DNA from 3 places in the Pseudarthrobacter sp. NPDC058119 genome. Region 1 is predicted to be linked to each of the others. Evidence: riboswitches for the same ligand, from Rfam matches in the RefSeq annotation. Region 1 holds a riboswitch; each other region holds the start of a gene.
What was found. A riboswitch is a leader RNA that binds a small molecule or an ion and turns the genes downstream of it on or off. The one in region 1 is predicted to bind cyclic di-AMP.
Positions count from the first base shown of each region.

Region 2: linked by a shared signal. The riboswitch ahead of ACFVTD_RS13030 (hypothetical protein) and the one ahead of ACFVTD_RS20000 (C40 family peptidase) in region 1 are both predicted to bind cyclic di-AMP.
Region 3: linked by a shared signal. The riboswitch ahead of ACFVTD_RS17120 (LysM peptidoglycan-binding domain-containing protein) and the one ahead of ACFVTD_RS20000 (C40 family peptidase) in region 1 are both predicted to bind cyclic di-AMP.

Region 1 is NZ_JBHVTN010000012.1:16,822-24,650, forward strand. It holds gene ACFVTD_RS19975 (cold-shock protein) at 1-263, shown strand, start outside; gene ACFVTD_RS19980 (DUF3027 domain-containing protein) at 270-776, shown strand; gene serC (phosphoserine transaminase) at 887-2,017, opposite strand; gene ACFVTD_RS19990 (metal-dependent transcriptional regulator) at 2,313-3,014, shown strand; cyclic di-AMP (ydaO/yuaA leader) riboswitch at 3,122-3,363, shown strand; gene ACFVTD_RS19995 (M23 family metallopeptidase) at 3,374-4,195, shown strand; cyclic di-AMP (ydaO/yuaA leader) riboswitch at 4,308-4,502, shown strand; gene ACFVTD_RS20000 (C40 family peptidase) at 4,573-5,247, shown strand; gene ACFVTD_RS20005 (NlpC/P60 family protein) at 5,411-6,178, shown strand; gene ACFVTD_RS20010 (HNH endonuclease) at 6,449-6,949, shown strand; gene ACFVTD_RS20015 (molybdenum cofactor guanylyltransferase) at 7,005-7,709, shown strand; gene ACFVTD_RS20020 (DUF6457 domain-containing protein) at 7,706-7,829, shown strand, end outside.
Region 2 is NZ_JBHVTN010000005.1:261,268-269,096, forward strand. It holds gene ACFVTD_RS13000 (6-pyruvoyl tetrahydropterin synthase family protein) at 1-43, shown strand, start outside; gene ACFVTD_RS13005 (glycosyltransferase family 4 protein) at 46-1,113, shown strand; gene ACFVTD_RS13010 (nucleoside deaminase) at 1,144-1,659, opposite strand; gene ACFVTD_RS13015 (phosphatase PAP2 family protein) at 1,715-2,539, shown strand; gene upp (uracil phosphoribosyltransferase) at 2,552-3,187, shown strand; partial or broken gene ACFVTD_RS13025 (glyoxalase superfamily protein) at 3,230-3,604, shown strand; gene ACFVTD_RS13030 (hypothetical protein) at 3,903-4,613, opposite strand; cyclic di-AMP (ydaO/yuaA leader) riboswitch at 4,619-4,781, opposite strand; gene ACFVTD_RS13035 (ArnT family glycosyltransferase) at 4,969-7,134, opposite strand; gene ACFVTD_RS13040 (glycosyltransferase family 39 protein) at 7,141-7,829, opposite strand, start outside.
Region 3 is NZ_JBHVTN010000008.1:139,888-147,716, reverse strand. It holds gene ACFVTD_RS17140 (DUF1810 domain-containing protein) at 1-74, opposite strand, end outside; gene ACFVTD_RS17135 (DNA alkylation repair protein) at 95-625, opposite strand; gene ACFVTD_RS17130 (TraR/DksA family transcriptional regulator) at 622-981, opposite strand; gene ACFVTD_RS17125 (lytic transglycosylase domain-containing protein) at 1,003-2,367, opposite strand; cyclic di-AMP (ydaO/yuaA leader) riboswitch at 2,590-2,790, shown strand; gene ACFVTD_RS17120 (LysM peptidoglycan-binding domain-containing protein) at 2,794-3,642, shown strand; gene ACFVTD_RS17115 (YdiU family protein) at 3,753-5,213, opposite strand; gene ACFVTD_RS17110 (ribonuclease Z) at 5,197-6,144, opposite strand; gene ACFVTD_RS17105 (DUF664 domain-containing protein) at 6,137-6,661, opposite strand; gene ACFVTD_RS17100 (hypothetical protein) at 6,711-7,142, opposite strand; gene ACFVTD_RS17095 (AI-2E family transporter) at 7,246-7,829, shown strand, end outside.

The DNA of each region.
Region 1 (7,829 bases):
AAGCAGGCACCCGGGTTGAGTTCGGCGTAGCGGACGGGCGCAAGGGCGCCCAGGCACTGGGCCTGCGCATCCTGGACAAGACTCCCTCGATCGCCAAGGCCAAGCGTCCGAGCGCCAAGGACATTGCCCCGCTGGTCCAGGACCTGGTGACGGTGCTGGACAACCTGTCCGGGACCCTGTCCAAGGGCAAGTACCCGGACGGCAACAAGGGCAAGGCCATCGCTGCCGCCCTCCGCAAGGTCGCCGACGAGCTCGACGTCTAGGCGCCCATGACTCCCGATTCTGAACAGCCGGCCGCGCCTGTGCAGGAGCAGGCTGCCAAGGCTGCGCCCAAGCGCAAGGCAGGCGTGCCTGTGTGGCGCACAGGCAAGCCGGACGCGTTCCTGGCCGCCGCCGTCGACACTGCCCGGACTGCCGTGGAGGGCATCACGCCTGCGGCCACCATCGGACCGCACCTCGCCGCCAAGAGCGAGGGCGACCGGCTGGTCACCCATCTGTTTGAGTCCCGGCTGCCCGGGTACGCGGGGTGGCAGTGGTATGCGGTGCTGACGCGCAACTCCCGCTCGAAAGTAGTCACGGTCAACGAGCTGGGCCTCCTGCCGTCGGAAGATTCGATCCTGGCCCCGGAGTGGGTGCCCTGGGCCGAACGCGTCCGCCCCGAGGACCAGCAGCAGGAGTCCGAAGCGGACAGCCAGGAAGCGGCCACCGCTGACGCCGACGACGGCGAAACGGCGGAGGAATCAACGGACGACGCCGGGACACAGGCGGAAGCCTGACCGCACCTCCGCCGGGAAACCGGCCACCCCCTCGCCGGGGACAACGAAAAACGGCGCCGTCCGGGGTGAACCCAGGCGGCGCCGTCGTATGTTCCAGCTGTTTTCCGTGCCTACTTCCGCAGCTCGCCCACCACGTAGTCGATGCTGGACAGCAGGGCCGAGACATCGCTCGGCTCGATGGCCACGAAGGTGGCGATCCGGAGCTGGTTGCGGCCCAGCTTCCGGTAGGGCTCAGTATCCACGATGCCGTTGGCGCGCAGGACCTTGGCCACGGCCGCGGCATCAACCGATTCGTCGAAGTCGATGGTGGCGATGACGTTGGAGCGTTCCTCCGCCTTGGCCACGAACGGGGTGGCGAAATCAGAGGCCTCTGCCCAGCTGTAGATGCGCCCGGCGGAGTCGGCGGTGCGCGCGGCGGCGAAATCCAGGCCGCCGCTGGAGTTCAGCCACTGGACCTGGGCGTCCAGCGTGACCAGCGTGGACAGCGACGGCGTGTTGTACGTCTGGTTCAGGCGGGAATTGTCGATGGCGGTCTGAAGGTCCAGGAAGTCCGGGATCCAGCGGCCGCTTTCCTTGATCCGCGCGGCGCGCTCAACAGCGGCAGGGGAGAACAGGGCAAGCCAGAGGCCGCCGTCGGAGGCGAAGTTCTTCTGGGGCGCGAAGTAGTAGACATCGCTCTGGGCAACGTCCACGTCCAGGCCGCCGGCCGCGGAGGTGGCGTCCACCAGGACCAGCGATCCCTCGTCGGCTCCGGAAACGCGCGTGACGGGGGCGGCCACACCGGTGGAGGTCTCATTCTGGGGCCAGGCATAGACATCAACGCCGGCCTCGGCCTGGGCAGCCGGCCGGGTGCCCGGCTCGGACTTGATGATCGAGGAAGCCTCCAGGAACGGTGCCTTGTTGGTGGCCGCGGCAAACTTGGACCCGAACTCGCCGAAGGAAAGGTGCTGGGCCTTCTTCTCCACCAGGCCGAAAGCTGCCACATCCCAGAAAGCGGTGGAGCCGCCCACACCGAGAACCACTTCATAGCCCTCCGGGGCGCGGAAGAACTGGCTCAGCCCTTCGCGGACGGACCCCACCAGGTTCTTGACCGGCGCCTGGCGGTGCGAGGTGCCGAGGATGGTCTTGGACGCTGCTGCCAGTGCATCGATCTGTTCCTGGCGCACCTTTGACGGGCCGGCGCCGAACCGCCCATCCTTCGGCAGGAGGTCGGCGGGGATCGTGATGCTGGTGTCGCTCACAGGTGCTCCAATTCGGCGGGGACGAAATTTTTGGTCCGGACGGGCGGGTCATGGCCCGGCCGGCAGCAGGCGATGGCTGCGCAGCGGGCCTTCACCATTCTGCCTGAATGGCAGGGGCGGCGGGAGCCGGCAGCCCCAAAGTCCAAACGTTGAGACGGGCTGCCCGGGCGGTGCCGCACGAAGCGCAGCTATTCGGACAAACTCAAAATAGGCTAAGCTTTCCCCCGAACTACCTCGCGGGAAGAGGCGATACGGTGGGACAACGCAAGGTACTGCGCTCGAGGAGCTGAGCTGGATGACGGATCTGATCGACACTACGGAGATGTACCTCAGGACCATCCTGGAGCTTGAGGAAGAAAACATCGTTGCCCTCCGGGCCCGTATCGCCGAACGCCTGCGCCACTCCGGCCCCACCGTGTCCCAGACCATCGGCAGGATGGAGCGCGACGGGCTCGTGGTCGTCTCCGGCGACCGGCACCTGGAACTCACGGACACCGGCCGCAAGCGGGCCACCGAGGTCATGCGCAAGCACCGGCTGGCCGAACGCCTGCTGGCCGACGTGATCGGCCTGGATTGGGCCTACGTGCACGACGAAGCCTGCCGCTGGGAGCATGTCATGAGCGAGCGGGTTGAGCGGCGCATCTACGAGATGCTGGACCACCCCACCGAATCGCCCTACGGCAACCCCATCCCCGGCCTCGCCGCCCTGGGTGGACAGGCCGCCACCGCTGGCGCCGACGGGGCCATCAGCCTGGTCGAGGCCATGAAGGGCTATGCGCCGGCCTCAGTTGTCACCATCAGCCGGCTGGCCGAACCGATCCAGGTGGAGCCGGAGTTGCTGGCGCAACTGGACGAAGGCGGAATCCGGCCCGGCGCCGCCGTGGCGCTGGAACACGTGGGTGACTACATCTCGGTCCGGGTCCCGGGGATTGAGGGCGCACTGGAGTTGCCGCCTGAGGTTGCCGCACACGTTTTCGTCTCTGTGTCCCAGGCCTGAGCCCCGGGGTTGTACCCCGAAGGGGCACTTTCACGCAAAGATAACGGAATTGTTACCTAGGGTCTTAAGGCCCTATAGTGGAACCAATCGTTGATACTTAAGCGTTACCCGATCCGGAGCCGAGCTCTGCCAGCGGATCGGGTGCACGAGTCGTTACTGGCAGAGGCGGGGGAACCACAATCGGCAGCGGGGGACTGCCTTGGGGTGAAGTCCGTCAGCAGCAAGCCTCTCCAGTGAAGGATTCTTCCGGGAATACCCCTGCGCAGAAGCTTGCCATGACGGGCCGGGTCTTTGATCTCTCTGACCCGAATCCGACAGCTAACTCCGCAGGCTTTTCCAGAGAGGAACCCTTCTTGACCATGCAGACCTCCAGGGGGCGCCGCCGCGCAGCCAGCCCCCCTTCGGCGCCCCGGGTTGTCGAAGATGTAGCAGCGGAGCGCCCCCGCGATCTGCATCGCGACGCGCGCCGCCGCCGGGGGCCCCTGCGGCAGGTAACCGAATTCGCCGCCGCCAGCGGGATTGGCCAGAAGGCCGGAATCGCCCTGGCCGCCACCGGCCTGGTGTTGACGGTCACAGTACCCGCCACCAGCCCGGTCATGGCCACTGACGCTTCCGGCAACGCGCCCCTGGCGGCTTCCTCCGTCAGCCCGCAGCCGCAGATTTCCGCCGATGTGGGGGCCCAGATCGACTTCAGCCGCTCGGCTGTGGTGACCCAGGCGGATCCGGACGGGAAGCTCAAGCAGCTGCTGAGCGCCCAGTCCGCCGGCTCGGTCACGCGGGCCGCGTCGGCCGGCACCCTGGCAGCGCCACTTGCCTCCCTCACCACTGCCTCGCCGTTCGGATACAGGGTGAGCCCGATTACCGGCGGCTCCGGCGACTTCCACCGCGGCCAGGACTTCGTGGCGCAATGCGGGACGTCCGTCCTTGCTGCTGCGACCGGCACCGTTACTTTCGCAGGCTGGCACCAGTTCGGCGGCGGAAACCGGGTGGTCATCGATCACGGCAACGGGCTGGAAACCACCTACAACCACCTGTCGTCCTTCAACGTCAAGGTGGGCCAGACAGTCTCCCGCGGAGAAGTAGTGGCCCTCAGCGGCACTACGGGTGCTTCCACCGGCTGCCACCTGCACTTCGAAGTGCAGGTCAACGGTGAAGTGGTCGATCCGATGGGCTGGCTGTAACCGAATGATTGCCCACTCTCAGATCGCAGTGACCTGCCGTGACCTGAATGTGACATTGAAACAAAACTGCTGTACCGTCTAACTCGCGTCAACTTTTCCGAAGTTGACGCTCTTGAGTGGATTGCCTAACTCTGCCACCGCTCAAGGTCCGTTCGCATTTCATCGTCTGGCAGGGGCGGGGGAACCAATTTTGGCCTTCTCTCCAGAAGGCCTTGGGGTTAAGTCACGAGCTTCCCAGGAAGCAGTGTGGCCGGGTGACTCCCATCCGAATCCGACAGCTCACCTCGCAGGCATTGGGAGAGGCTACCTTCGTGTCTTCACGCCATCATTCTGCGCGCCACCGTGCGCAAACGGTTCGCACCAGCCCCTTGGACGCCGTGTCCAAGGCCGTGAGTGCAAATGCCGGGACCGTAGGCCGCCAGGCTGCCGTAGTGGCAGCCGCTTCGGGCCTCATCCTGAGCATGGGCCTGCCCGCCAATGCAGCTGACACCACCGCCGGCGTCTCTGCATCCACTGAGTCCGGCTCGGCGCAGACGGCCCTGGCCGTCACCGCTGCCCCTACGGCCACGGTTTCCTTTGAGCGCCCGGTCGTCAAGACCACCGCCGCTCCGAAGGTGGAAACCGTGCGTCCCCAGTCCACGGCACCGGCCGACCGCGCCGCCACCGCCGGCCAGGACTCCGCTCCCACCGCCAAGGTTGCCGAGACTGTGTCCGCCGCAACCTCTGGCATTGCAGCCATCGCCTACACCGGCATCGGCCACTCCTACGTATGGGGCGGCACCAGCCCGGTCACCGGCTGGGACTGCTCCGGGTTCGTCCAGTGGGTCTACGCACAGGCCGGGATCAGCATCCCCCGCACCAATGCGTGGAGCATCATGACCCCCACCTCCACGCCGCAGCCGGGCGACCTCGTTGTCCAGAACGGCGGCGCGCACGTGGGCATCTACGTCGGCAACGGCATGATGATCAGCGCGCTCAACCCCTCCCAGGGCACGCTGCTGCACTCGCCCGCAGCCACCGGTACCTCGTCGTACTACCACCTCAACAAGTAGTTCTTGGGCTTAGCGCTCCAAGGGCTATTTCTTTGCCCACAGCTTTCCCGCTAGAAACCAGATCCCCGTTCGGGATGCGCCGGCGTACCCCCAAGATGCCGGCGCGTCCAGCCCCCTTTGCCTGCCTACACGCGGTTCGAAGGAAAAACGAAAGAGAGAACTCATGACGACTCGTGCTACCGCACGGCACCGCGCCGAGGTCACCAAAACAAACTCGATCGCCATCATCGCCAAAGCTGTCACCGACAACGCCGGCGGCATGGGCCGCCAGGCTGCCGTTATCGCTGCGGCTTCCGGCCTGGTCCTGACCAGCGGCATCGCAGCGAACGCTGCCGATGCCAACGTCAAGCGCGATTCCGCTCCGGCGTCCCAGCTGGAAGTCGAGTCCGCCGTCGACGCCCCGATTTCCGCGGCCTCCACCATTGCCATCAGCTACGAGAAGCCTGCCGTCACCACGACGCCAGCTCCGGTCGTTGAGCCCGAGCCCCAGGTCCAGGTCCAGGAAGCTGCTCCTGTCGCGCAGGCTGTTGCTGCTCCCAAGGCCACGGCCAAGGTTGTTACGGCTTCCGCTCCCGCCGCTCCTGCGGCCCAGGCTTCCGCGAGCGGCAAGGGTGCGGCCATCCTGTCCGCCGCCTACGCCCAGCTCGGCGTGCACCAGGACTGCACCATGCTGGTGACCAACGCACTGGCCGCCGTCGGCATCCACTTCCACGACTGGCCGGCCGGCTACCTGTCGCTGGGTGACACCGTTCCCATGTCCCAGGCCCAGCCCGGTGACCTGCTGTACTACGCCGACGGTGGCGGCGGCATGGCCCACATTGCCGTTTACGCCGGTAACGGCATGGCCGTCCACGGCGGCTTCAACGGCAACGACACCGTGGTCTTCAGTGCCAACGTCGGCTCCGGACCGGTTGCCATCCGCGTACGCTAGGCAATCCCATGCCGGCCTGAACCAGCGCCGGCCGACATGTTGCTTGCCAAAGGACCCCCGCCAGAAAGGCGGGGGTCCTTTGCGTTTAAGAGGTCTGCCGCCCGCGCCTTTGGCTTTAGCCCGTCCTGGTGGCGGAAAGGCCTCCGGGGCGGCGATTACCTGATTTTGCACTTCTCTGTTTACTCTTGTGATGTCGATCCATAGCCCGGACATGCCGAGGGCAGCCGGCCCTCGTGCCCCTGACGGGTGCGGCCGTGAAGAGGTAAGTGCATGCGCACTCTCGTTCTGAATGCTGGATATGAACCGCTGGCGGTTGTCACTTTCCGCCGGGCGCTGGTGCTTGTGCTCACGGGCAAGGCAAGCGTCGTGGCTGAAGGGGACGACCCCGTGGTGGGACCCACTGACGTCCTGGGCCGCCCGTCCGTGATCCTCCTCAACCGTTACATCCGGCCCCGGTACAACCACTCGACGGCAGTCAGCCGCAGGGGCGTACTCCGGCGGGACGGGCATAAATGTGCGTACTGCGGCAAGGCCGCGCACACAATCGACCACGTTCACCCAAAGTCGCGTGGGGGTGCCGATTCCTGGGAGAACCTGGTGGCCGCCTGCCTGCGATGCAACAACGTCAAGGGCGACCACACTCCCGCCGAGATGGGGTGGACCCTTCGGTTTGTTCCCGAACCGCCGCACGGGACGATCTGGCAGATCAAGGAGCTGGAGAAGCCGACCCCCGCATGGGATCCGTTCCTGTTGCCGGAGCGCGCTGCCTGACTGCCTCCCGGCCGCTGGGCGGCACCCGATTGGGTGCTGGTCGTAGGCTGGGGGAGTGCACAAGAACAGCTTGGCTTTTGATGCCCTGATCCTGGCCGGGGGGCGCTCATCCCGCCTGGGCGGCGTACCCAAGCAGTCATTGGTCTTCCACGGCCAAACCCTCCTGGAGCGCGCAGTTGCCGCGGCGGCAGGTGCCCGGCTGACCGTGGTTGTCGGAGATGCGGGAGTCCAGCCGGATGACGGAGGGGAGAGCCTGCCCCCGTCGATCCGTCCCGGCAACCTCCTGGCATGCCGGGAGGAGCCACCCTTTGCCGGTCCCGCGGCTGCGATTGCCGCAGGCCTGGACACGCTGGCGGGGAGCGGGGGAGGGGCGCCCTGCACCCTGGTGCTGGCATGCGACATGCCGCTGGCCTCCCAGGCGGTGGCTGTGCTGCGGGACGCACTGCTTGATTCCGGCGCCGGCACAGACGCGGTGGTGGCCTGCTCCGATGACGGCAGGATGCAGCCGCTGGCAGGTTTTTACAGCACAGCCGAGTTAAGAAGATCCTGCGCCGACTTGGCTTCGCGCAACGCCTTGGTCAACGGCCCGGTGAGGGCGCTCCTTGCTAGTCTGGACGTGCAGCTTGTCACAGTCCCCGCCGGGTCCACCGCCGATGTGGATACCTGGGATGATGCTGCCGCGCTGGGTGTTGCCGCCGGGAACCAGCACGCAGGACAGTACCGGCGCGCAGCCGGAGACAATGTGGGAGGCAAGTCGTGAAAAGCCAGGACGAAACGCTGGAAGAGTGGTGCAGGGCGCTCCTCCAGGCGTACAAACTTGAGGACGTCCAGGTGGACGTCAACGCCGTGCTGTCACTCGCAGGCGTCGCCGCCCACTCGG
Region 2 (7,829 bases), on a different contig from region 1:
CCCGGATGCGTGGGCCTCCTATTCCTTGGACATCACCGCCTGACCATGCGCCATATCCGGCTGCTGGTGCCCGGCAACATCCGCCACAGCTCGGGCGGCAACGTCTACAACGCGCGCCTGGTTGCAGGGCTGCGGGGACTCGGCGCGTCGGTGGACGTCATCAGCATCGAGGGAGCATGGCCGAAGGCTGACATCGGGGAACGACGCCGGCTGGGGAACCTTCTTGAGGGAAACGCACACCCTGCAGTGGCGATCGTCGACGGGCTGGTGGCCGTTGGTGCGCCTGAGGAACTGGAAGCCGCGGCAAGGGCGGGACAAGAAACATGGGTTCTGGTGCATATGCCGGTGCCTGAAAGTTCGGGCGAATCAGCCCTGGCCGATGAAGCCAGGGCTCTCCGGGCAGCAGCGGGGGTGATCTGCACCAGCACCTGGGCGGCGACTGTACTTGCCGGGAGAGGCCACGGGCACGCACACGTCGCCCTGCCCGGGGTAGCACCCGTAGCCCAAGCTTCCGGTTCAACGCCCCCGCACCTGTCCGTGGTGGCCGCCCTGCTGCCTAACAAGGACCAGTTGCTTGCCGTGGAAGCACTCGCCCAAATCCAGGACCTGCCATGGACCGCATCCCTGGTGGGCTCGGACCAGGCAGACCCCGACTATGGGCGGGAAGTCCAGGCCGCCATCATCGCCCACGGCCTGCAGGAACGGGTCCGGCTCACCGGGGAGCTGACCGGTGAAACGCTGGAAGCTGAATGGGCGCGGACCGACCTCAGCCTGTTGCTGTCCCGCGCGGAGGCATTTGGAATGGTGGTTACCGAGTCCGTAGCCCACGGCATTCCCGTCGTTGTCCGGGAAGGGACAGGGGCAGTGGAGGCGCTGGGGCTGGCAGGTATAACAGCGGCCGACGGCGGCCCGCGCCTTCCCGGGGCAGTGCTGCCACTTCCGGAAACCGGGCACGAGGGCCCTGGCCTGCTGGCCGGCGTCCTGCGCCACTGGCTCCAGGACCCGGACATGAGGGAAAGCTGGCGGGCAGCAGCGCTGGAAGCGCGGACACGCCTTCCGGACTGGAGTACTACGGCACGGGAAGTGCTGGGCCTGCTGGCAGGTCGGGACTGAAGAAGGACCGGAGACCGGGCCGACTGCAGACTAGGGCTGCGGGGTATTGCTGCGGTGCCCCGCGAAAAACTCCCGCAACAATACGGCGCACTCCTCCTCGCGGACTCCCGGGTACACCTCAACCCAGTGGTTGAGCCGGCGTTCGCGGAGGATGTCGAACACCGAACCGGCTGCCCCGGCCTTTTCGTCCCAGGCCCCGAACACCACCCGCGGGATACGAGCCAGGACGATCGCTCCGGCACACATGGCGCAGGGCTCCAGCGTGACCACCAGCGTGCAGTCGGACAACCGCCAGCCGTCGCCGTTGGCGCCGCCAAGCCGTGCCCGTTCCTGCAGCCGGGCCGCGGCCTCCCGGATGGCCACTACTTCGGCGTGGGCCGTTGGGTCGCCCAGTTCCTCCCGCTGGTTCCGGCCGGAACCCAGCACCCCGCCGTCGGGCCCCAGCACCACGGCACCGATGGGAACGTCCTCCGTGGCGAGTGCCCGGCGCGCTTCCGCCAACGCAAGGCCCATCCAGGCATGATGTTCTTTATCGGGCAACGGCATGGCTCAATGATAGTTTCGAGGATACTCAGGTTACTTACCGACGCCGGGAGGCACCATGGACACTCTTCGGGATCGCCTAGGTCTCTGGTTCAAGCCCTATGCGGCTCTGGTCCTCACCATCCTGGTGGGCGGTGCGATCATCGTATCCCTGGCCTTGCTGGGCGCCGAGGTGTACGACAACGTGGTGGATTCCGCCGGCCTGGCCAACCTGGACAAGCCCGCCCTGGCCCTGTCTGAAAGCCTGCGCAGCCCCGGACTCGACGCGTTCGTAACCGGCTTCACCAATATCGGCGGCGGAGTCGGCATGCCCATCCTCGCCAGCATCCTTACTGCCTGGCTGACCTTCCTCAGCCGGAACTGGCGGCCCCTCATCCTGATCGGCGGCGCTGCGGCCGTCTCCATCATGGCCACGACGTTCGGCAAGAAACTGGTGGGCCGCACCCGCCCGGACCACGCGGACGCGGTACCCCCTTACGAGGATTCACCGTCGTTCCCCAGCGGCCACACCCTGAACACCACCGTGGTGATCAGCCTGGTGGTGTACCTCATCTGCCTCCAATTCCAGGCCACGGTGGTCCGCGTTTCAGCCATCACGGCGGGCACGCTCTTCATCATCGCCATGGGGCTGAGCCGCGTCTTCCTTGGCCACCACTGGCTGACCGATGTCATGGCCGGGTGGCTGCTCGGCCTCACCTGGGTGGGTGTGGTCATTCTGGCGCACAGGTTGTTCCACCTGGTGCGCAGGCGGGAGCATGCCGGTGCGGCGCCGTCGTTCGACCGTCCGATCGTCCGCGACGTTGTGGCCGAGGAAGTGCACCACAGGGGCGACGACGGCAGTGAGCACGCCCACGGCGGCCACAACAAGGACACCGCCGGATGATACTTTTGGGGGATGCGTACTCTCGTTGTTGACCACCCCCTGGTCGCCCACAAGCTCACCGTCCTGCGGGACAAGAACACGCCGTCGCCTGTCTTTCGGCAGCTGACGGAAGAGCTGGTGACGCTGCTGGCGTACGAAGCCACGCGGGAGGTCCGCACCGAGCCCGTCACCATCGAAACGCCTGTCAGCACCACCATCGGTACGGCGTTTACCAAGCCCACCCCGCTGGTGGTTCCCATCCTGCGGGCAGGCTTGGGCATGCTGGAAGGCATGACCAAACTGGTCCCCACCGCCGAGGTGGGTTTCCTGGGCATGGCCCGGGATGAGGAAACACTGGACATCATCACCTACGCCGAGCGCCTCCCCGAGGACCTGACCGGCCGGCAGGTGTTCGTCCTGGACCCGATGCTGGCCACCGGCGGTACGCTGCGCGAGGCCATCAAGTTCCTGTTCAAGCGGGGCGCGTCCGACGTCACCTGCATCTGCCTGCTGGCGGCTCCCGAGGGCCTGGCCAAGCTGGAGGAGGAACTGGGCGATGCAAACGTGCACATCGTCCTGGCCTCCATCGACGAGAAGCTCAACGAGAAGTCCTACATCGTTCCGGGGCTGGGCGACGCCGGGGACCGCCTCTACGGCATCGCCGGGTAGCCTCCCCTTTCCCGCACCGGTTCCCGCCGCTAGCCTGTGCGGATGGACTGGAAACTCGAACTTGCCTTTGTCCCTGTCTCCGACGTTGACCGCGCCAAGGATTTCTACGTCAACAAGGTGGGCTTCAACGCCGACTACGACGAGCGGCCTTCGGACGACATCCGTTTCGTGCAGCTGACGCCGCCCGGTTCAGCCTGCTCCATCTGCATCGGCGAGGGTCTGACCGACGCACCTCCCGGCAGCGGGTCAAACCTGCAACTGGTGGTCAGCGATATCACCGCGGCGCATGACTTCCTGAAAACCAACGGCGTGGATGTCAGTGACGTGGACGTCCAGGACTGGGGCCATTTCGTGTACTTCGCCGATCCGGACGGCAACAAGTGGTCAGTGCAGTACATCCCGTGGCGGAACGCCGGGGCAGTCGCTGCCGAAAGCTCTGCTGCACAAGGCGGCGCCGGCCAAGGCAACGCGGCACAAGGGAACTCTGCACTGGGCAACTCTGCGCATGGCAGCTCTGCACAAAGCCCTGCACCTTAAACCGCTGCGGGCCGCATCCCTGTGGATGCGGCCCGCAGCGGTTTGCGGTGTTCCCTGCCGGGCCCACGCCCAAGGCGTACGACGGCGGGGAGCCGGGACGCGTCGTCGGGCGTCCGTTAATACCGGAAAGCCTCAGCTGGAAGCGCCGCTTCGCCGCGTTGCGGCAGGGGAGTGGTGCCTAGTACCAGTTGTGCGCCAGGTGGAAGTTCAGCGCGCCGCAGGGGGACTGGTAGCTCTTCTTGATGTAGTCCAGGCCCCAGTTGATCTGGGTGCGGTAGTTGGTGAGGTAGTCCGCGCCCGAGCTGGCCATCTTCTCGGCCGGGAGGGACTGGACGATTCCGTACGCCCCGCTGCTGGGGTTGGTAGCCGTGGTGGTCCAGTCGGATTCCTTGGTCCACAGGGTCTGCAGGCACTGCATTTGGTCCGGTCCCCAGCCGAAGGTGGCCAACTGGCCGGCCGCGTAGGCCTGGGCGCCGGCGGGATCGTTCACCGCGACGGCGGGTGCAGGCTCGGGTGCGGGTGCGGGTGCGGGTGCGGGGGCAGGTGCCGGGGCTGCCGGTGCGGGAGCCGCAGGAGCTGCTGCCGGAGCCGGTTCAGCCGCCTGCGGGGCGACGCTGATGGCTGCGGGAGCGGGGCTCTCCACCGGGTTGGAGCGGATTTCGCTCTTCTCGATGCTCATTTGGGCGTCGGCTGCTGCCGTGTTTGACTGGGTGGAAGACGCCGGGGTCATGTTGCTGGTGGCCTGTCCGGCCGCGCCTACCCCCACCAGCACCGCGCACGATGCCGCAAGGACGGCGGCGCGCTGGCCCCAGGTGGTCTTCTTGGCCTGCTGCTTGGCTTTGTGTTTAGCCTTGGCATGCAGGCGTGCTTCTGCCGTGTTTTTGGACATGATTGATCGCCTCTCACACCTGCGGAGTTAGCTGTCGGGTTCGGATGAGGGCATCCGGCCACACGGAAAGAAATCACGTGCTGGCTTAACCCCAAGGGCAGTCATTGCCCGGGACGGTGGGTCCCCCGCCTCTGCCGTTGCTCAATCGGAATCCGGGGAAGCGGCAGAGCTTGGCGTCAACCCGGGATATGCGGCCCGAACGGGGACCGCACCCAATCGACGGTACACGAAGATTAAGAGGAAGTCACATTTAGGTAACGGAAGTCACGGATCCAGCGCGTCGGTTTGCCGCCGTGGCAAAGAGGATTGAGGCGGTCCGGCCCGTAAGCCCTTCGGTTCGGGCCGGACCGCATCGCTACTGGCCTGCCAGGGCGTACACCGTGGTGCCACCTATGCTCTGCGACTGGAAATTGGCTGCCACCCACTCAGCAATCTGGGTTGCTGCATCCGAGCCGCTGGTGGAGCGCATGGTCCCGCCCGCGATGAAGAAATGGATCTTGCCCTGGGACACCAGCTCCTGGAACTGCGCGAGCGTGGGGGAGGGATCGGTGCCGTTGAAGCCGCCCACCGCCATGACCGGAAGTTCGGTTGCCAGTTGGTAGCCGGCGGCGTTGTTGGAACCAACCACGGCGGCGGCCCAGGTGTAGCCCGATGCCCCGGCCTGGAGCGCGGTGACCAGGTCCGCCGACGGCGTGGGGGCACCCAGGAGCCCACCCATGACTCCGCCTCGGTTCCCGGCGAACCCCGTGCCGCCTTGGGTACCTGGCTGTCGGAAGGTTTGTCCCGGAGTGCCCTGTCCCCGAGTGGCCTGTCCCGGAGTGCCTTGGGCTGTGTTCCCCGTGCCCGTGCCATTGGGGCCGAATCCGTTCCGGTTAACCCCGGTGCCGCCGGGCGCGCCGCCGGGCCCCGCACCGAACCCTGACGTGGGTCCTGCGCTGACGATTGCCCCGCTGTGCGCCGTCGCTGCCGTGGAGACGGAATAGGCCAACGGCCCGGCGAGCGACGCTGCAATGGCGAGCGCCGCCGTCGTCCGCTGCAGGGAGTGGCGGCCCATGAACCTGGTGAGGCCCACTCCGGCTGCCGCCGCCAGGCCCGCCGCCAGCACCAGCCAGCGCAGCCACGGACCGTAGGCCGATGTGGTGCCCAGCAGGGAAAACGCGGTCAGGGCTGCCGCTGCGACGGCCGCCGCGAGCAGGATTGCAGCGGCCGGCTGCTGCCGGTGCTGCCACAGGAGGACTGCGCCCAGGCCGGTAAGTGCCGCAATTCCCGGCGCCAGCGCCACCGCGTAATAGGGGTGGATGATGCCGGCCATGAAGCTGAATACCAGGCCCGTCACCAGCACCCACGAGCCCCAGGCCACGACGGACGCACGCACCTGATCAGTCCGCGGCGCCCGCCGGCCCACCCACAGCAGGCCTGCCGCAAGGATCAGGGCGGAGGGAAGCAGCCACGCTATCTGGCCACCGAACTCGCTGTTGAACATCCGGAACAGGCCGGGCACGCCCCACCCGTTGGCGCCGCCCACGCTGCCTGTTTCGTCGCCCGTCAGTCGGCCCAATCCGTTGTAGCCAAGGGTGAGCTCCAGGATGGAGTTGTCCTGCGACCCGCCAATATACGGCCGCATGCCGGCAGGCGTCAGTTCCACCGCCGCGAGCCACCAGCCGGCGGACACCACCATCGCTGCCCCTGCGGCGGCCAGCCGCAGGAACCGCCGGCCCAGCCTGCCCGGTCCGGCAACCAGGTAGGCCAGGGCAAACCCGGGAACCACCAGCAGGACCTGCAACTGCTTGGCCAGGAAGCCGAAGCCCAGGAACACGCCGGCCAGCAGGAGCCAGCGCAGCCGGTCCTGCTGGATTGCCCGGAGGACCCCGTACGCGGCCGCAGTCATGAGCAGCACCAGCAGGGCGTCAGGGTTGTTGAACCGGAACATCAGCGTGGCAACCGGCGTGAGGGCAAGGACGGCCGCCGCCAGCAACCCTGCCCGGTGGGCGAGCGTGGCGTCACCGGTGGCCTGCACCGTGGACCGGCGCACCGCAAGGTGGAGCAGCCAGGCGGCCCCGACCCCCATCAGCGCCTGCGGAACCAGGATGCTCCACGGGTTCAGTCCGAAGATCCGGACAGACAATCCCATGATCCACAAAGATGCCGGCGGCTTGTCCACCGTGATGGAGTTGGCGGCGTCCGAGGAACCGAAGAACCAGGCGGTCCAGTCCTGCGATCCCGCCTGGGCCGCGGCCGAATAGAACGCGTTGGCCCAGCCGGAGGCGCCGAGGTTCCACAGGTACAACACGGCCGTTCCTGCCAGTACCGCCGCCAGTTCCAGATGCCGGCGGAGTGCCAGGGGATCCCGCGGACGTCCGACGGACTTTGTTCCGCCGTCCCCCGCAGCCCGGGTCTTGGCGGCCCGGGCTTCGAACGCGCGGGGTTCGGCCGGGCGGGGTTCGGCCGGGCGTGCCCCGGAGGGCCGTTCAACGCCGGTTGCGGTGCTTGGGTATGGCTGGGTCGGGTAGTGGCTGGCCATGGCGTGCTACTCCGCCAGGCGGTAGACGGTGGAGCTGCCCACAGTCTGCGCCTGGAAGTTTGCCTGTACCCAGGCGGCTACCTCGGAGTTGCCGCCGCGGCCGCCCATGCCGCCTCCACCCATGCCGCCGCCCTGGATGTAGTAGCCGATCTCGCCCTTGGACACCATGTCCTGGAACTGGGCGAGCGTGGGGTACGGGTCCCCGCCGTTCCAGCCGCCCAGCGCAATGACGTTGGTGTTCGTTGCCAGTTCCAGGCTGGCTGCCTGGCTGGCGCCGGAGACGATGGCGGACCATTTGGTGGTGGTGGAGGAGAGCAGCGCGGTCAGCGCGGCGTCGGCCGTCCCTTCACCGCCGGGGCCACCGGCTGGACCACCAATTCCATTGGTGGGGTCGAAACCGTTCGCCGGGTCGAAGCCGTTACTGCCGGCGGCGCCGTCGGTTCCGGCGGCCGCGTCACTTCCGCCGGCTTCGTCCGTGCGGTCGGTGCGGTCGCCGCGGAAGCCTGCGGCCCGGTTCCCAAAGCCGCCTGCCGACGAACCCGCGGGCCCCGACGTCGGTATGGAACCCGAGTGGGCGGCAGCCGCGGTGGCCAGGGTCCAGGCCCCCGTGCCGAGTCCGCCGGCCAGCAGGGATACGACGACGACGGCGGCCGCACCTGGGCGCCGGAACCGTGCGCCCGCCCCCAGTGCGTCGA
Region 3 (7,829 bases), on a different contig from region 1:
CCCAGCGCCTGCTCATAGGTCCCGCCGGTGTTTTGGGCGGCAACAAAACGCTCAAGGTCAAACGGTTCATTCATGTGGATCTCCTCGGTGCGTTCTACGTGGACAAGTCTTCTTCAAGGGCCTCGGCTGCCGCCCGCAGCCCGGGGTCCGGATCTTCCCGCCAACGAGCCAGGACGACGCCGGCCCGTTGCCGTTCACGCCCGGCGAGCCCAGCCAGCAAGGGGACCAGGACATCGGAGAGCAGGGGCGCAGCCAGGTCTTCTGCCTGGGCGGAACGGAGGAACCCCTCCAGCCGGGTCAGGTCGGAATGCCGGAGCAGCCGCACCCGGGACTGCAGCAACACGACGGCGGCCAGGCGTCGCTCGAACACCGGCCGCGAACCGGGCCGCGGCTGCCCCCACAGGGCCGAGGCCAGCAGCACCGTGCCGTCGTGGTCCAGGTCCTTGAATTTCCGCAGCGCGTCACGGACAGTCCCGCGGACGGCCCCCACCGACGACCCGTAGGAGGCCAGCTGCCCGCCCAGCCGGTTCCCGACGTCGTCGGCGCGATACCAGGAGCCCTCATTCTGCAGCGTCCGGTCGACGAAATCGGCCGCCGCCGACACAACCTCCGCGGCCTCCGTCATCGCCCGCGGCCGGCCGAGGCGTGCAGGATGCAGAACGGAGTCCATGGCCTGGCCTCCAGGCGCCCCTCGGCAATGGGTTCCCCGCACACCGCGCAGGTTCCGTAGGTTCCCGCGGCCAGCCGGGCCAGCGCCGCTTCGATGTGCTCAAGGCCGGCTGAGCTTTGTTTCAGGAGCGCTGAAGCCTGCGAGAGTTCAAAGGCGATGGTGGCACCCTCGGGATCGTGCTCGTCATCCACATTTGAGCCCTGGCGCGCCGAATTTGCGGCCTCGATATCCGCCCGCAGCGCCGGCAACAGGGCCACGCGCCGGGCCCGCTCCTCCTCGAGCAGCGCGCGGAACCGTTCGAAATCAGGCATGGGGACAGCCTAGCGCGTCAATCAGTACCAGTTCAGGGCTACAGAGTGGTTCCACGCCGCGCACGGGGACCCGTAGCGGTCCCTGATGTAGCCGAGGCCCCAGTCGACCTGAGTGCGGTAGCTGGTGAGCCAGTCGCTGCCGGCACTGGCGTATTTGCCCGGCGGCAGCGCCTGGGCTATTCCATAGGCACCGGAGTAGGCGTTGGTGGCTGTGGTCAGCCAGCTGGACTCCTTGGTCCACAGCTGGGCCAGGCACAGGAACTGGTCCTGGCCCCACCCGAAGGCGCCCAAGCGACCGGATGCGTAGCTTTTGGCTCCGCCGGGATCGTTCACCGCACCGCCGGGAACGGAAGGAACGACGACGGCAGGCGGACCCGGCGGGGCCGGCGCCTCCGTGGCGGCCGGCCCGGGATCGGCGACGGGAGGCGGAGCGGGAACGGGTTGGACACCGCCGGGCTGGACACTGCCGGGCTGGACAGGACCTGCCGGGACCGGGTTCGCCGCGGGCGCCGGTGCCTTCGGCTGCTGCGCCACCGCGGCAGCTGCCTGGGCCGCGGCCTCCGCCTGCCGCCGGGCCTGCTCCTCCGCGGCGGCGCGCTTGGCCGCCTGGGCCGCCTCGTAGGCAGCCTGGGCTGCCTGGCCCTGGCGGTACTCATTCTCAAGGGCCGCCGTCGTGCCTTTCAGGGCCGCGAGCTGGGCGGTCAGCTCGCCGCCGTGGCGCTGTTCCTCCGCAACCTGCCGGGCCAGCGCATCCTGGGCCGCGCGGGCCGAGTCCAACGTGGCCTTCGCCTCCTCGGAAAGCCGCTCCCGCTCGCTCCTGGCAACCTTCTCCTGGTCGGCAAGGGCTGCGGCTGCCTTTTCCGCAGCCGATGCCTTGGCAACCAGGGCCGCAGTCTTGTCCCCCACGAGCTTTACCAGGTTCAGTCCCTGGACGCTGTTGGTTCCAAGGGCATCCAGGGCCACGAAGAACCCTGCGTTGGTTCCCCCGGTCTTGTAGGACTCGACCGCCAGGGCGCCAAGGGCTTTCCGGTACTGTGCCAACTCCGCGTTGGCGTGGGCGGTCCGGCCGGAAAGGGTTTCCAGGCGGGCAGCAGCAGCCTGCAGCCCGGCGTCGGCGGCAGCGTACTCCGCGGCCGAGCGGACAGCCGCGTCCCCAGCCGCCTCCGACTCCGCCTGGAGGCCAGACAGCAGCCCGTTGATGGTGGCGATCTCCGCCGCCTTCGACGCTTCCGAGGACTGGGCTGCCTGCACGTCTGCCCAGGAGGGGTACCCGCCGGGCGGAGGCGGGTCGTCGGCGGCGGCCGCCAGGACAGCGGTGGCGGCCAGGGCAACAGCCGCCAGGCCCCCGAGCAAAGGAAACCTGGGGCTGGTTACGAACAGGGGCATAGTCCCGAAGCTTACCGCCGGATTCGAAGGTCATACAGGAACCCGTTTCCAGATTGTTACCGTCAGCAGGGAGCCCGGGCATCAGCCGAGGTCACCCCGGAAGCAAGCTTATTGTCCACACGTTTGCGCAATTCGAGAGGGCAGCCTCGTATGTTACCTAAATGTGACAATTGGCGTGCGCGTGGGTTAGGGTCGTCAGGTGTCCCTCCCAGACGGGACATTCCCGTCAGTATGCCGAGCCCTGCCGCTGACCATGGGATCCAACCGCTCCAGTTGGCAGGGACGGGGGAACCAAGTTTCCACGGCCACATGTGGCCTAGGGGTTAAGTCGCCAGCGCCGCCCTCCATTGCGGGTCCGCTTCCGGCCGGGTATCTCCAGCCCGAACCCGACAGCTCACCCCGCAGGCATGGGAGAGGCGATCAACCGTGTCAAAAAATTCCATTTCAGCCCGTCACCGCGCGACTCCGGCCCGCTCCATTGTGCTCGAGGGCCTCGCTGTAACAGCCAGGTCGCAGGCCCGCTCACTGGGCCGCCCGGCGCTGGCCGTGGCAGCAGCGTCCGGCATTGCGTTCGGCGTCGGCGCCCCGGCCCATGCTGGCGTAACCGCCCCGGACACCACTGAGCAGACCAGCGTGCAGGCCACCGCTTCAGCACCGGCCGCCCCGGCAGCAGCCCCTGCCGCGGCAGCAGGGAACGTCCACACCGTGGTGTCCGGCGATACCCTCGGCGCCATCGCCGCAGCGTACGGCGTCAGCCTCAATGACGTCCTGTCCGCCAACGGTCTGGGCCTGTCCTCGGTCATTTACCCGGGCGACCAGATCCAGATTCCCGGCGCCGGCTACACCGCGGCACCGGCACCGGCCCCGGTTGCAGCACCCGTGCAGGCGGCAGCCGCCACCGCACCGGCCAACACCGGCATGAACATGTCCTACGCCTCCGCCACGCCCGTGGCGTCCACTACCGGCAGCGGCACCGGCGCAGCGATCCTCGCCTCGGCCTACAGCCAGCTGGGCGTCCAGCAGGACTGCACTGCCATGGTTGAAAAGGCACTGCGCTCCGTTGGCAAGTCCGTGGGCGACCTGGCCCCCACCCAGTTCTTCCAGTACGGCACGGTGGTAGGCTCTCCCGCCCCCGGTGACCTGATCATCACCTCCGGCCACGTGGGTGTTTACGCAGGCAACGGCCAGGTGGTCAGCGGCGGCGTCAACGGCTACGACACCCAGGTGCACTCCATCAGCTGGCTCGGCGGTTACTCCGCTGTGCGCGTGGCCTAGTCTTCGCGCAACCGCAGGCGCGCAACCGCGCAGGCTTTAAATCAGGAGGGCGGCAGCCGGTACACCGGCTGCCGCCCTCCTGGCGCATCCGCCCTCCGCATCCGCGGCCGTCAGGTCCCGCAGAAGGTCATGTACGCGCCGAAGTCTTCAGGGGCGCCTTCCGCGTAGCGTTCCAGGCCGGGCCGTTCGGTGAAGGGGTCGCTGACTGCCTCGAGCAGCAGCTGCAAGGGTGCCAGGTTTCCGCCCGTGGCGGCGGCCAACGCCTCCTCCACCAGGTGGTTCCTGGGAATGTAGGCCGGGTTGACGCTGTCCATCAGGCCGGCGTCCGGTTCAAGTTCCTGCCACCGCACCAGCCAGGCATCGAGGGCGGCAAGGTCAAGGACCATGCCGCGCACGGCGCGGTGGTCCCCCCGCGCGGCTTTACCCAGGTTGCGGAAGAACAGGGTGTAGTCCACGGGTCCGTCCTTCAGGATGTCCAGGACATCATCCACCAGCGTCCCGGCGCGGCTTTCATTGGCGCTGTCCAGGCCCAGCTTGGCCGTCATCCCGCGGGTCCACGCAGTGCTGTACCGGCCGCGGAAACCACCCAGGACCTCCACTGCCGGGGCCACGGCTTTTTCCTGGTCCTGGTCAATCAGCGGCAGCATGGCCTCGGCGAGCCGGGCCAGGTTCCATTCGGCCAGGACCGGCTGGTTGGCGTAGGCATAGCGTCCGCCGACGTCGATGGAACTGTAGACGGCGGCCGGGTTGAAGGCGTCCATGAACGCGCAGGGCCCGTAATCGATGGTCTCCCCCGAAATGGTCATGTTGTCCGTGTTCATGACCCCGTGCACGAAGCCGACGAGCATCCACCGGGCGACGAGCTCTGCCTGGGCGGTGACGACCGCAGCGAACAGCGCAAGGTAAGGGTTCGCGGCATCGGCCGCCTGCGGGTAGTGCCTGCTGATGGCATGGTCTGCCAGCCGCTTCAGGAGGTCCATGTTTTCGGTGGCACGCGCGTACTGGAAGCTGCCTACGCGCAGGTGACTGCCCGCAACCCGGGCCAGGACGGCGCCGGGCAGCATGCCATCGCGCCGGACCTGCCGCCCGGTGGCCACAACGGCGAGCGAACGGGTGGTGGGAATGTGCAGTGCGTGCATGGCCTCACTGACGACGTATTCCCGCAGCATTGGCCCGACGGCGGCACGGCCGTCCCCTGCACGGGCGAAGGGCGTACGCCCCGAGCCCTTGAGGTGGACGTCCAGGAGGCGGCCCTTCCGGTCCATGACCTCGCCCAGCAGCAGGGCCCGTCCGTCACCGAGCAGCGGCGAGTACCCGCCAAATTGATGTCCGGCGTATGCCTGTGCCACGGGCGTGGCCCCCGCTGGAACGTGGTTTCCCACCAGAAGCCGCACACCCTCGGGGCTGCGCAGGTACTGCGGGTCAAGGCCCAGATCCGTTGCCAGTTTCTCGTTCAGGACCAGGAGCTCCGGGCTGGGCGCTTCCTCGGCCTGCCAGGGCACGGCAAGTTCCGCCAGTTCCCGGGCGAAACGGCCATCGAACGTGACCGTGGATTCAGCTGCTGCCGTCATGGTTTAACCCTATCGCCGTTGGTGGGCCGGCAGCCTCTACCGCCGGCTGCCGCCGTCGCGGAACGGGGATGCGGTCAAGGTCCCTGGCGGCGATCACGTCAACCCCGGGGGCCCGTGCACCCGCCTGTCCTGCAAGCACGGAAACATCGTCACCGTACCGAGCCGAGAAGTGGGTGAGCACCAGGGTGCGGGCCCCCGCGGACACTGCCAGCTGCCCGGCCTGCCCGGCGGTGAGGTGGAGGTACCGACCCGCCAGGGGGCCGTCGTCGTCACTGAATGTCGACTCGGCGACCAACAGGTCTGCCCCGTCTGCCAACTCTTCGGCGCCGGGGCACGGCGCCGTATCCATGATGAAGGCGAACCGCTGGCCCGGCCTGGGAATACTCATCTGTTCCAGCCTGACCGCCCCGAAGTGGCCATCGCGCTGGAGCAGGCCCACGTCGGGGCCGGTGATCCCTGCCGCCCGCAGCCGCCCGGGCAACAGGGTTCGTCCGTCAGCCTCCTGGAGGAGGTAGCCGTACGTCTCGATGCGGTGCTTCAGGGGTCTGGCCTCCAAACCTTCCGCTACGGGTCCGGGGCCCGGGTGCGGGTGGAGCCGGAGGTCGATGCCGGTTGTACTGATCGACACCAGTGCCCGGACCACCGGGTCCCCGGACGCCGGGTAGTGCAGGTGGACAGGGTGCGGCACGCCGTCGAGGGCCATCCGCGACAGGACCCCCGGCAACCCGTAGCAGTGGTCCCCGTGCACGTGCGTGAGGCAGATCCTGGTGATGTGGCCGGCCGCGACGCCGGCATGGATCATCTGGCGCTGGGTCCCCTCACCGGGGTCGAAAAGCAGCCCTTCGCCGTCCCAGCGCAGGAAGTAGCCGTTGTGGTTCCGGGTCCGGGTGGGGACCTGGGAGGCGGTGCCCAAGACGACCAGTTCACGCACCGCGGGCGTCCGCCGTCCCCGGGTGCAAGCCCCGGGCATATGCTGCCTGGCCAACGTGCTGGAGGCAGTCCCCCAGGATGCTGACGAGCCGCACCCCGAGGGTCACCGGCGGATCCCAGTGCCGGTCAACCACTCGGTCCAAGTCGGAATCAACGATGCCGTCGAGCACACGGGCGGTCTGCCGGTGCACCGCATCGTAATATTCCTGGAGCAGTTCCCGGGGCGCCTTGACGGTACCCACCTGCTCACTGGAGTGCCCATAGCCTGTGTCACGGTCCCCGAGCGGAAGGCCAAAGCGGCCCACGAATCCCTCCGCCTTCCAGACCTGCTCCAGGCCCGCGGCGGAGGCTACCTGCGCATCCTCAACCCGGGCCGTGTGCCAGATCAGCCAGGCAATGGAGTTCCCGTGGCCGCCCGGACGGTGCTGCAACTCCGCCGCCTCAAGGCCGTCGAGGGCCTGCCGGACCAGGCCAGGGAGCCGGCCAAAGGCTTCCTGGAGCACTTCCTTGGATTGCATGGTTCTCCTTCCCTTCCTGGCCGGGCCTGATACCCGGCCCGCCGGGTTGCTAGCGTTCCAGGTCGTCGGGCTCGAACTCGCTGAGGGGCGAGCCTCCGAAATTCTCCTCGTCGTCGCTGGCATCAGCCTCAAGGCCAGTCGGGACTTCGCCAAAATCGACATCGGCGGCTGCCTCACCGAGGGTGGGTGCGTCCGGCGGCACCTGCTCATCGCCGGAGCGGTACCGCGCCTGGGCGCTTTCATCCCGCAGCGCCTGCTCACTCAGGAAGTCCTCCTCCTCACCCGTGCGGGCCTCGTCCTGGAGAAGCGGGTCCTCCTGCCAGCGGTCAGGGTTGTTTTCGGCAGCGCCGGGATAGTTGTCCGGCTCCCCCGCTACTGGGTCCAGCTCAAGGGACGACGCCGCGCCCGGGCTCGCATCCAGAAGGACGTCCTCTTCCTCCACAACTTCCAGTCCATCGTCGGGGACGTTCTGTTCAGCCATGATGATGCCTTTCTGGTTGACTGTTGAGCAGACAATAGTAAGCATACTGACCAACAAATGCTGATGGAACCTCGGGTGCATACGGCAGGCAAGGAGAAAGCCCATGGAACGGATTGTTCCCCCCAACGGGGACGCGGCAAACCCGTCCCGTCCGCAGTCCGCCCCCGGCAGGATGTCGGTGCTGTGGACCGATGCCCTGGGACGGGCAAGCATACGGGCCGTCCAGGTGCTCGCCGTTCTCGCGCTCGCCTGGACGGCGGTGACGGCGGCTGTCCGGGTTCCGCTGGTCACCATCCCGGTCCTGGTGGCGCTGATCCTGGCATCGGCGATGGCTCCGGCGGTTCGTTGGCTCGCGGCGCGCGGTTGGCCCCGCGCACTGGCGGTCCTGTCGTCCTTCCTGCTGATCCTGGCCATTGCCGCTGGAGTGGTGGGAGGAATCATTGCCCTCGTCCGCCAGGAAGCCTCCGTGCTGGCGGCCCGGGCAGAAGCAGGAATCGGCCAGTTGCAGCAGTTCATCACCACCGGCCCCATCGCCCTGACAAAGGACCAGATCGACGCAGCCCGCGCCGAGTTCCAGAAATTCCTGGCCGGCGGCACCCTGGGCGCTGACGCACTGACCGGGTTGAGGACAGCCGGCGAGATTGCAGCGGGCACGGTCCTGACGGCAGTCATCCTGTTCTTCTTCCT